Prochlorococcus marinus subsp. marinus str. CCMP1375: one gene and its partner. The protein of the gene in region 2 interacts with the protein of the main gene of each other region in a pairwise test. Links are inferred from orthologs where the notes say so. Each region holds a gene or a part of one and is shown on either strand. Other genes may lie near its edges.

Region 1 (5,066 bases), 200 kb from region 2 along the record:
TCTTTATCGTTTTTGGGCAGAAGGCTCCGAACTAGCCAAACTTGACGGGTCAGGAGCCGCGCGTCTTAAGGATGGGATTATTACATGGAGCAGTTTCGAGGCAGGTAGCTTCAAAGAAAAAGATACTTTTGAAGTTAAGCGCTTAGAACTAGTTGAATTAATGGCTTTGAGCTCTGGAGAAGCACCTCTTACAAATGAGTCGCAAGGTCAATGTCGCCTTCGATTAATTGGATGTGGGAAAGAAATAGATGTTCCTTTTGCAGATGCTGAACGTGCTCGGCAATGGATGGATCAATTAATGGGGAAGGCTCGTTGCGACCTATGACATGGTCTTCAAAGCCATTTAGGAGGCCAAAGAATTCTGGAAATTTAAAAATCAAGCAAATCTGGGGAATCATCTGTTTTTTCTCAATTACAACCTTCTTAGGGGGGCTACTTGTAACGAAAGGGAGAGAACCCATTAATAGCAATCAAATCCATATCAAGGGTGCTGCAAATACTCCCAATAGAGAAATAGTTAAGGCTATGGGTATTAATTTGCCAACATCCCTTTTAGAAATAAATCCAAAACAACTAGAAAACAATCTTCAAAAGAATTTACCGATAAAAGCTGTTGCAATTAGTCGAAGGATTGCTCCACTAGGAATTGACGTACAAATTTTAGAAAGAGAGCCCATAGCTTTTGCTCTAAGGAAACAAGGCAATAATCAAGAAAAAGGAATGGTTGATAAAGAAGGTTATTGGATACCCATTATTAATGGCACTAATGAATCTTCAAACACATCAAAAGGTCTCATTATTGATGGCTGGGACCCTAGCAAAAAAGATCTGATTAAATTTCTCTTGAGAAATCAGACTAGTCTTGGCAGCCCTCTTAAAAGAGTTATTTTCAATCCAAATGGAAATATAAGCCTCCAAACAGAGTTTTTTAAATTTGTTCATCTAGGGAACAAATCAAACTTGTTAGACCAGCAATTGAAAGCAATTGCTCAATTGTCTAAGTCACTCCCAAATAAATTAACTGACACGTCCGAAATTATTCTCAACTTAAAAAATCCCTCAAAACCAAAATTGTTTTTACCAAATGAAAAAAATAATTAGAAAAAACACCTCTTCAAAGCCATGAAAATCTGGAGAAAAGTCAGTGAACTCTGATTTATCTCCTTAAAGAAAGACGAGACTTTCTTGAAAAACCCAACAGATCTCCAAAGCCAGTCATAATGCACCAAAAATCATTCATCTAAATCCCGAGTATGGTGATGGCTATGGGAAACAATTCAAACTCGTCCATTAGATCAGAGAGCATTCAACCAAGCCAGAATGCCCGCATTGAAGTAATTGGCGTAGGTGGTGGTGGCAGCAATGCTGTAAATCGAATGATTCTTAGTGATCTTCAAGGGGTCTCATACAGAGTTCTCAATACTGATGCACAAGCTTTGTTGCAATCTTCGGCTGAGAATAGAGTTCAACTTGGTCAAACATTAACTCGAGGCCTAGGAGCTGGAGGGAACCCAAGTATTGGAGAGAAAGCTGCAGAAGAATCTAGAGCAGAGCTTCAACAAGCTTTAGAAGGTGCCGATTTGGTATTTATTGCCGCTGGCATGGGTGGAGGAACAGGCACTGGAGCAGCACCAGTAGTTGCAGAAGTAGCCAAACAAAGCGGAGCCCTTACTGTCGCAATAGTTACTAAACCATTTAGTTTTGAAGGTCGCCGCAGAATGCGTCAAGCAGATGAAGGTATCGCCAAGCTCACAGAAAGTGTTGACACTTTAATTGTCATCCCTAACGATCGCCTTAAAGATGCAATTGCAGGAGCGCCCCTTCAAGAAGCATTTAAAAATGCAGATGATGTTTTACGAATGGGAGTGAAAGGCATAACCGACATAATCACTTTGCCTGGTCTTGTAAATGTGGACTTTGCGGACGTTCGCTCTGTAATGACTGAAGCTGGAACATCATTACTTGGAATAGGCATTGGATCTGGTCGTTCTAGAGCCGCCGAAGCCGCTCAAGCAGCAATAAACAGTCCTTTATTAGAAGCTGGTCGTATAGATGGAGCAAAAGGCTGCGTAGTAAATATTACAGGCGGGAAAGACATGACATTAGAAGACATGACCTCTGCTTCAGAGGTTATTTACGATGTTGTAGACCCAGAAGCAAATATTATTGTTGGCGCAGTTATTGATGAAGCTCTTGAAGGGGAAGTTCAAGTAACTGTAATTGCAACTGGTTTTGATGGGAATCAGCCTTACACCAAGCAAAAAGCAGGTGCTAAATTATCTCCTCAATCTCTATATCGACAAACACCAAACAAAGAGCCTGGAGCAAGTATCCCTGAATTCCTAAGACTTAGACAACTTAGGCGTGATCAGTAAAATCAAGGCTTTAATTTAGGTGACCCGGAATCCACGCCAGATTCAAGCATCCCTTGTGGCTGCTACCTTCCGGTCCTGACCAGATTTAGGCGTCGAAGCCGCATGGGCCCGAGTCTCCTAAAGTTTAGCAATCCAAATCTCTTAGCAAACAAGCTAAATGCTTCCTAAGGAATTAGTTCGATTTAAAGAACTTGGAAATCAAATCACAATCCTCACTGCTTGGGACAGCCTTTCTTCGGCAATTGTTGAAGCTGCAGGAGCAGATGTTGTTCTTGTAGGGGACTCACTAGCAATGTTCATTCATGGGCATACCACAACATTGCCTGTAACTCTTGAACAAATGCTCCATCACACTCAAGCTGTTGGGAGAGGTTTTTTAAGTCCAAAAAATAAGCAACCTCTAGTAGTTTGTGATCTTCCATTTCTGAGTTATCAATGTGGAGAAGATAAAGCCGTAGCGGCAGCTGGAACCTTACTGAAAAACTCTTGTGCTGCAGCTGTAAAAATCGAAGGAGCTGAACCTGAAGTCATTTCAGTTATTGAAAGGCTTATTCGAATGGGCATACCTGTAATGGGGCACCTTGGCTTAACCCCACAATCAGTTAATAATCTTGGGTATCATCGACAAGCTGAAGACGCATTGGGGCAAGAAAAGTTAGTCACTCAGGCTCTAAAAATTGAACAGGTTGGCTGCTTTTCAGTAGTCTTAGAACATGTCCCTTCAAAAGTTGCCAGTAAAGTAACTCAAATGCTCAAAATCCCTGTAATAGGAATTGGTGCAGGAGAGGAATGTGATGGTCAAGTAAGAGTAACCGCAGATTTACTAGGCCTTACAGACAAACAGCCTCCATTTGCAAAACCCCTTATAGATGGAAGGTCCTTATTTATAGAATCACTTACAAGTTGGGTTGATCAATTGAGGAATTAAGTAAAGACTCATACCACAACAACATATCAACAAGAATCTGATTACTAAGATCCATTCCATGAGGATCAGTTAAATAAAATCTATATCCTCTTTGTTTAATTAATCCCTCCTTAAGAGAGTTTGCCCAATAATTTTTTAAATTATTCAAATTAATCTCAAGCTGACTCTCATCCCAATTAAAACTACTAACAAGTTCTTTGAAATCTATTCCCTCTCTTCTACGGAGTCCAAAGATTAAAAGCTCATCTAGAGGAATTAATTGGCCTTCATTATTTAAAGTCAAAGATTTATCCAATCCATCATTCTCTTGAACCTCTAACCATTTTTTATATTTTTCTCGAGTCCTAGGCCTAGAGGACCTCACTCCCCATGGACAACTGGTAGCACCTTGTCCAAAACCCCACCATCCAGAGCCACTCCAATAAACACGATTATGGCGAGAAGCGTGCCCAGGTAGTGCATAATTAGAAATTTCATATCGAGAAAAACCTGCTTGTTTTAATTTGTCACTAGTCATCTTTGACATATCAGATGCATCATCTTCATTAGGCAAAGACAATTCCCCCCTATTTTGTCTCCATTCAAAAACAGTACCTTTCTCAATGGAAAGATCATATATCGACATATGTGGAGGTGAAATATCTAAAGCCTTCAAAAGTTGCTTTTCCCAAGAACATAAATCCTGTCCAGGTAGATTTTGAATTAAATCAAGACTCCAACTAAATAGTTTTCTTTCGTTAAAGGCTTGATTAATCCAACCACAAGCATCTAGCAAATCATTGGCAGTATGACGTCTTCCTAATTGAGCAAGAACTTTGTCATCAAAACTTTGTGCTCCTAAGCTTAATCGATTTACTCCTGCATCTAAAAAGCCTTCCAATGAAAAAGTATCAAAACTTGCAGGATCTACTTCAAAAGAAATCTCAGCACCATTTTGAAACCCAAAATGTAATCGCAAATGATCTAATAAATTTGCTACTTGGTCAGCACTTAAAATAGAAGGTGTTCCTCCACCTATATAAACAGTTGATAATGAGGCAACTTTAGGAGCTAAAGAAATCTCCCTATGTAAAAGATTCAAATATGATTTGACAGAAGAGCTACCTGGTCCATTCTCAGTTCCAGCTCTATCTCCCAAAGGGACAACTGGGAAATCACAATAGAAGCAGCGTCTATGACAAAAAGGTATATGTAAATAAGCACTTCTAGGATAATTCACAGGTTGACTTATAAATCAATACACAAAGCTATGCATATTCCTTTAAACCAATAGATTACATAAGAACAATGCTACATAAATCAAAAAAGAGGTCCCAAACTTAATGCCATGGTGGAGATACTCGTACTGATTTTATTTTTTATTACTGGTGTAGCTAGTGGTTGGCTTGGCTTTGACGCGTTTTCTCCACTAATTTTAAAAAAGTTCTCGACTTTAAGTGAAGCAAAAGAAGTTTCATCTGCAGCCAGTGGCCTTTTGGCCTTGCTAATAGGAATTATTTTTCAACAACTCAGGAAACAGTTCACTCGGCAAAATAAAACTACCCCTACAGATCTTTTAGTAAGTAGAGCTATAGGTTTAATACTTGGATTAATTATAGCTAATTTACTTCTTGCTCCAATTCTTCTACTACCTTTACCTAAAGAGATATTTCTTGCAAAGCCCATTGCAGCAGTATTTAGCAATGTTTTTTTTGGATTACTTGGTTATAATCTCGCGGAAATTCATGGCAGAACATTCCTTCGTCTTTTAAATCCAAATAGTG
Region 2 (6,142 bases):
ACTAAGAAGCAATTCTAATACTACTTTTTTAGCTTTCTCAATAGAGCTGGAGCCTACTTCTGCAAGAGAACTCGCAGCCCATAATCTTACCGCCGCAACATCAGTATGTAACGATCTAAGCAATGGTTCCATTACTGGGGAGTTTGAATAATTGCCTAAACTCCATGCAGCAGCCTTGCGCACATAAGCATTACTATCATTTTCTAGCAACTGAAGCAACGTATCTACTGCAAGAGGCGAAGGGTTCCTTCCCAATGCATAAACAGCACTCATTCTCTCTACAGGGCAAGGCTCAGCCAACAAAGGAATTAATAAATCTATAGATCTGGGATCTCTATGCTCACAAAACACTCTCAAACCTTGTAATCGCTCTTCATGGCCTTGTTGCAGCCAATTTAATCCCAATTGACATTCATTTGAAACTTTAGTTTCATCTGAATCAAATGCTTCAATATCGATTTCATCTAATGGATCCCCTTGAACTTCTGCCGCCAACTCCTTTGCAAGAATATCCGGATCTATCGCAAGACTTCTTAGTCCTTCATCTGCTGAATTGAGGCGATCTTCTTTCATACTAAAGATATTAACCAGAGTAAGTAATTTCTGATTTATCAAAGGGGCGCAGGCGCCAACATATCCCCTGGGAGCCAAATACGAGCAGTAACTGCCAATAACGCGAGACCAAAGAGAGTCACTATAATTAAAGGCAAAATTGTTGTTCTTAGGAAGCTCAAGAGGAAGAACCTGTTGGAATCATTTTGCTTCAAATTCTCAAAAATTAAACCTTAACGCAATGAAAAAACGCTACTTAAAGATTTCCTTTTCATTGTAAAAAGACAAAAAACTGCTATCACCAAGCTTATCCAACCACCTCTTTCCTGATGAAATAAAAAAGCTCCACTTGCAAAAAGCATTCCAAAAAGCAAGCCCACACTAAGTAAAAAACGAAAAATCAATTCCTTCAAAGAATCCACAGGGACAATCTCAAAACGTTTTCTCAAACGTGCCCACCCTGGGCCTGGAGGCCTTACAAGACGAACAAATTTTTCCAACACTTCATCAGACTCCGGTGGCGTTAATGCTAAAGCAATCAACCAGACTATTGCAGTAAGAATTGTTGTTACCATGAGTTTAATTCCATAATCTTCAATCCGGAAAATTGGAACTACTGATGTTGTAAAGCCAATAAAAAAACCACAAATCATAGCCGCTAACTCTGATATTGCATTAATTCTCCACCAAAACCATCGCAAAACGAGTACAACACCTGGACCAGTCCCTATCGCTATAACAAGGCGAAATATTGATCCAATGCTGTCACTAATCAATGCAGTAATAATTCCCACAACTAAAAGTAATAAACATGTAATTTGACCCATGAGAATCAATTCTTTCTGACTTGCCTCAGGTCTTATGAATCTTTTATACAGGTCATGAGTTAAGTAACTAGCTCCCCAATTCAAAGAGGTACTTACTGTGCTCATGAATGCCGCGACCAGAGAGACTATAACGATCCCTAATACAACTGGTGGTAGATATTCAATTGCAAGGGTTGGATAACTAAGCTCCCAATCTTGCTGGGAAGGTAACAAAACCAATGCTGAAAGTCCAACAACAATCCACAACCAACTACGCAAAAGGTAATTAACACACAGGAATACCCATCCTGCCAATGTCGCCTGCTGCTCATCTTTTGTTGCTAGCAAGCGCTGAATAAATTCCCCCCCACCATCACTCCTTCTGAAACTCCACCACTGAAGAGATAAAAATGCAATAAAAGTAGCAGCACTTATACCAGCTTTACCAATCCATTGAAATCCATCTTGAGTCCATGTCCATGGGAAAATCGACAACAGTTCCGGTCTGTCTAATGCTTCTAATCCAGCAATCATTTGAGACATTCCACCTGAAGCATTGATGACCGTAAAAGCAAGAACAAAAGCACCTACCAGTGCCAATAGCAACTGAACAAAATCGTTTACAACAACTGCCCATAATCCACCTACTGCTGTATATACAAGCATGAAGAAAGCGACAATCAAAAGAAGCAAGAATGTATCAGTCACAGATCCAATTACACGATGTCCATCGACCATTCCAAGAGCTTCTGCAACCTTTCTCATTGCTAGAAAAGCATATCCAATACCAATACAATTAATAGGGACAGAAAGCAAAAAAGCCTTAATTCCTCTTAACCAAGCAGCAGCAGACCCCCCATAACGCAATTCAGTAAAAGCAGCATCAGTCAAAACACCGCTACGTCTCCACATAGGTGCAAAAACAACTGTCATAGCAACATGAGCCAATCCAAAACTCCACCACTCCCAATTTCCAGCAAGCCCTCTAGTCCCAACTAAACCAGCAACATATAGAGGTGTATCGATTGAAAAAGTTGTTGCAGCCATTGAAGCTCCAGCAAGCCATCCTGTTAATTTGCGGCCAGCAATAAAGTAATCATCTTCACTATTATTTCTACGAGATAGAACAAGACCTAAGAAAAGTGAAAGCATCAAATAAAAGCTCAAAACCATCCAGTCTATTAATGCCATGAAGTGTTTGATTTTTGTTGATAGTTCTATTTAAACGTTTTCTGACGATTTTACATATTCATACTTCTAAGTTGTCCACATGCAGCATTCTTATCTAAACCTCGACTTGCACGCAAGCTAACTACGATTCCTCTTTTTTGTAATGTCTTAATAAATATATTGACACGTTGATTGCTAGGACGTTGAAAAGACTCACCATCTATGGGGTTATAGGCAATTAAATTGACATGGCTCTGAAATCCTCCAACAAGATCAGCTAACTCTTCCGCATGTTCAATATGATCATTCAAATGACCTAAGAGAATATATTCAAAGCTGACTCTCCGACCTGTTAGATCTAAATAGTGACGACAGTCTTCTAATAAAAGTTTTATAGGATAATTTTGTGCTGAAGGAATCAATGACTCACGTAATTTTTGATTTGGGGCATGCAAACTTAATGCAAGTGTAAATTGAACACTCCCTAGGAATTGAAGCGCAAGCTCTGCAAGTTGAGGCAAAGTATTCTTTACCCCCACAGTGCTAACAGTTATTCGACGTTGTCCAATACCTAAATCTTTATTTAAACAACAAATAGATGATAGTACTTCTTCAATATTCAAAAGTGGCTCACCCATTCCCATGAACACAACATTGGAAGGGCTTCTATTAAAGGCTTTTTTTACCGCAAAAACTTGCGCTACAATTTCATTGACTTTCAATGATCGCTTAAGGCCATCTTTACCAGTTGCACAGAATTGACATCCCATTGGGCAGCCAATCTGGCTAGAGACACAAATCGTCAATCGATTCCCTGAAGGAATCCCCACTGTCTCAATAATCTCACCATCGCCTGTAGATAATAATAATTTAATAGTTCTATCACCAGCTATAAATCTATTTACTTCTACAAGTCCTCCAACCGATATACCTTTTTGAATTAAAGAATTTCGCCAAGCCTTGGGCAAAACAGTTATATCATCAAGATTATCTACTCCCTTTTGATATAGCCATTGATGTAATTGCCGTCCTCTATACAAAGACTCACCATGATCTAAAGCCAACCTTTCGAGCTGACTAAGATCTAGACCAAGTAACTGAATCTTATGACTTTCCAATATGTCAAAAACTACCTAATAAGAATTCCATGGCCTAATTTGAACTCCACAATTACTAAAGCAATAAATCCAATCATTGCCCAGCGTCCATTTAGATTTTCAGTATGGTTGTGAAAACCATAGCTAGGCAATTTACGCTCTGGAATAATTTTCGGGTCGATCATTGAAGGTAGTAAATAACTTAAAAGCTTTTGAAATGGAGAAGTATTACTCGTCTGAGAGCAATCCCTCTTCTTGCAGACCTTCTAAAGCTGCAGGGTCTGGCGACTGATCCTCTTGGAAATTATCATCTCCACTTGGACGAGCAAATGCTGCAAAATTACTGGTAGAGGGGTCAATGCCATGTCGATTCCGAGTTGCCTCTAAATCAGCGTCACTCGGATCATCCAATACAGAAGTTAGATTTGCTGCCGCTGGTGAAGAAGGCATCTCGACCGTGTAATCAGGGCGAAGGTTTTGAATGCGACGATATCCTGCAGGATCTTCTGCCAAAATATCTGGGTGAGGTCCTGCCTCGGCACGCAATTCTTCTACAAAACCGCTAAATCCCGTACCAGCTGGAATCAAACGGCCAATAATGACATTCTCTTTAAGCCCTCTCAACCAATCAGATTTGCCTTCAATTGCAGCTTCCGTAAGAACTCTAGTTGTTTCTTGGAATGACGCTGCAGAGATAAAGCTATCTGTATTCAAAGAAGCTTTTGTAATACCCAATAAAACAGGCGTGAATTCAGCAGGCGCTCCTCCTGTAATTGAAATAGCTTGATTTGTATCTTCTACTTGTCGAATTTCTATCAACTCACCAGGCAAAAGAGTCGTATCACCAGCATCTTCAATACGAACTTTACTAGTCATTTGCCTAACAATTACCTCAATATGTTTGTCATCAATTGCTACACCCTGAGATTTATAAACATTCTGCACTTCAGTTACTAAGCGGTGTTGAAGTTTGGCTATTGCCTCTTGAGCCGCCTCCATAAGTGGCTTTCGATCACGAAGATCCCCAAAGAAACACTCTAATAATTCATGAGGATTAACAGGGCCATCTGTCAACAATTCTCCTGCCTTCACTTCCTGGCCATCACTAATCATAACATTCTTTCCAAGGAGAATTGGGTATTCCTCAATCAGGTCATCGCTTTCAATCACTTTTACTACTACCGAATCATCATCATCTCCTTGATTTATCTCTACAATTCCTCTTCTTTTACATAGTATCGCCGAGTCCCTAGGCCTTCTAGCTTCTAGCAACTCCTCAATTCTTGGAAGACCCTGTACAATGTCACCGGTTTTTTGTCTCTCGAACACCAAAAGTGCCAAACCATCTCCTCTCTGTACTAAATCACCATTCTTGACATGCAGAACTGAGTCTGGCGAGACCATATAAGGACGGCCTAATCTGAGGGTTACTTTATTTTCTTTGATGGCTTCAATCTCTCCACAACAATTTATAGGCTCTTCATTAGACAACAAATCGCCATCAATAACCCTTTGCCCTATTTTGACAACAGGCTTAGAAGCAGCAGTTAGAGTTACTGTATCTTCTTGACGCTCTACAATAAGTCTTCTAATAGGTTCATCTTCTTTCATCTCAGGTAATTGAACAATTCCTTTTTCCTTACATAGGATCTGCGTTGTTGCAACAATATCTCCAGCTTTTACAATCTGCTGATCTTTGACTTGCAACTCTGTATGAGTCGAACCATGACTTGAGTCGGAAATTGTGTCACGTCTAACAAGAATGCTTTCTAAAATAACTAGCCTTAATCTTTGAATTGTCTTAGTTGATTGATCTTCTGTTACTTCAACATCTACAGTCATTTGAGGTGTTGTATCAAATGTCTCTAAGATTAATTGTGTTTTAAGCAACTCGACTCCCTCTACAGACTTAATCAATTCGCCATCTTTATATCCAAGCCTTTGCGTAGCCTTCAAGCCTAAAGATGGCCCTTGTTGTTGGGTGACATGAGAAAGTTCTGGCAATTGAGCTTTATCTGGAATTGTATATTCTTCAACTGGTCTTAATAAAACACCTTTACCCTCAGTCGTTTCAATAGTCTGAACAAAGACCATTGCTTCTGGCTTTATTCCCTTTGCTATCGTCTCGCCAGGATTAACAATTTGTCCTTCATTATCAAAACGTTCCAAGATATTTGAATCAGTACAGAGATGAAATTCTCCACTCCTTACAATAATTTCTCTAAGGATGTCATTCTTTTGTGTGACTGTTACGATCCCAGCTGTTTGACTGAAAATATCCTTGACAACTTCTGTCCCAGCTTCAATCCATTGACGATCTTGAATCATTAACAAAGAAATATCCTTATTAATTTCATGGGTTTCCTGAGGAATCCATAACAAAGAACCTCCATTGCTTACTTCAAATCCATTTTTTGCTGATCGCGCTTTTTTGATGGCAAGACCAGGTGCATATTTAACCAAACCACCTGTCTTTGTTCTAAAACGATCATCAGACAACTCAGCAATTACTTCGTT

What was found. The genes of interacting proteins can lie anywhere in the genome.
Region 1: the proteins of rlmN (region 2) and ftsZ interact in binary tests that used the Escherichia coli proteins (3 or more experiments, as listed by UniProt). The link is inferred for Prochlorococcus marinus subsp. marinus str. CCMP1375 from one-to-one orthologs.

What each region holds. Positions count from the first base shown.
Region 1 is NC_005042.1:1,285,496-1,290,561, forward strand. Bases 389-3,317 are described here. They hold ftsZ (cell division protein FtsZ), read left to right. Parts: upstream 389-1,259; coding sequence 1,260-2,375; downstream 2,376-3,317. Other genes in these bases: PRO_RS06810 (cell division protein FtsQ/DivIB), read left to right, coding at 389-1,101; panB (3-methyl-2-oxobutanoate hydroxymethyltransferase), read left to right, coding at 2,533-3,303; hemW (radical SAM family heme chaperone HemW), read right to left, coding at 3,272-3,317. In the rest of the region: PRO_RS06805 (hypothetical protein), read left to right, coding at 1-325; more of PRO_RS06810, read left to right, coding at 283-388; more of hemW, read right to left, coding at 3,318-4,522; PRO_RS06835 (PIN/TRAM domain-containing protein), read left to right, coding at 4,631-5,066. UniProt on the Escherichia coli protein: Essential cell division protein that forms a contractile ring structure (Z ring) at the future cell division site. The regulation of the ring assembly controls the timing and the location of cell division.
Region 2 is NC_005042.1:1,486,170-1,492,311, forward strand. What follows is about bases 1,624-4,468. They hold rlmN (23S rRNA (adenine(2503)-C(2))-methyltransferase RlmN), read right to left. Parts: upstream 3,647-4,468; coding sequence 2,600-3,646; downstream 1,624-2,599. Other genes in these bases: PRO_RS08005 (sodium:solute symporter family protein), read right to left, coding at 1,624-2,549; PRO_RS08015 (high light inducible protein), read right to left, coding at 3,658-3,810; PRO_RS08020 (DNA-directed RNA polymerase subunit beta'), read right to left, coding at 3,854-4,468. Outside these bases: PRO_RS08000 (HEAT repeat domain-containing protein), read right to left, coding at 1-573; more of PRO_RS08005, read right to left, coding at 786-1,623; more of PRO_RS08020, read right to left, coding at 4,469-6,142.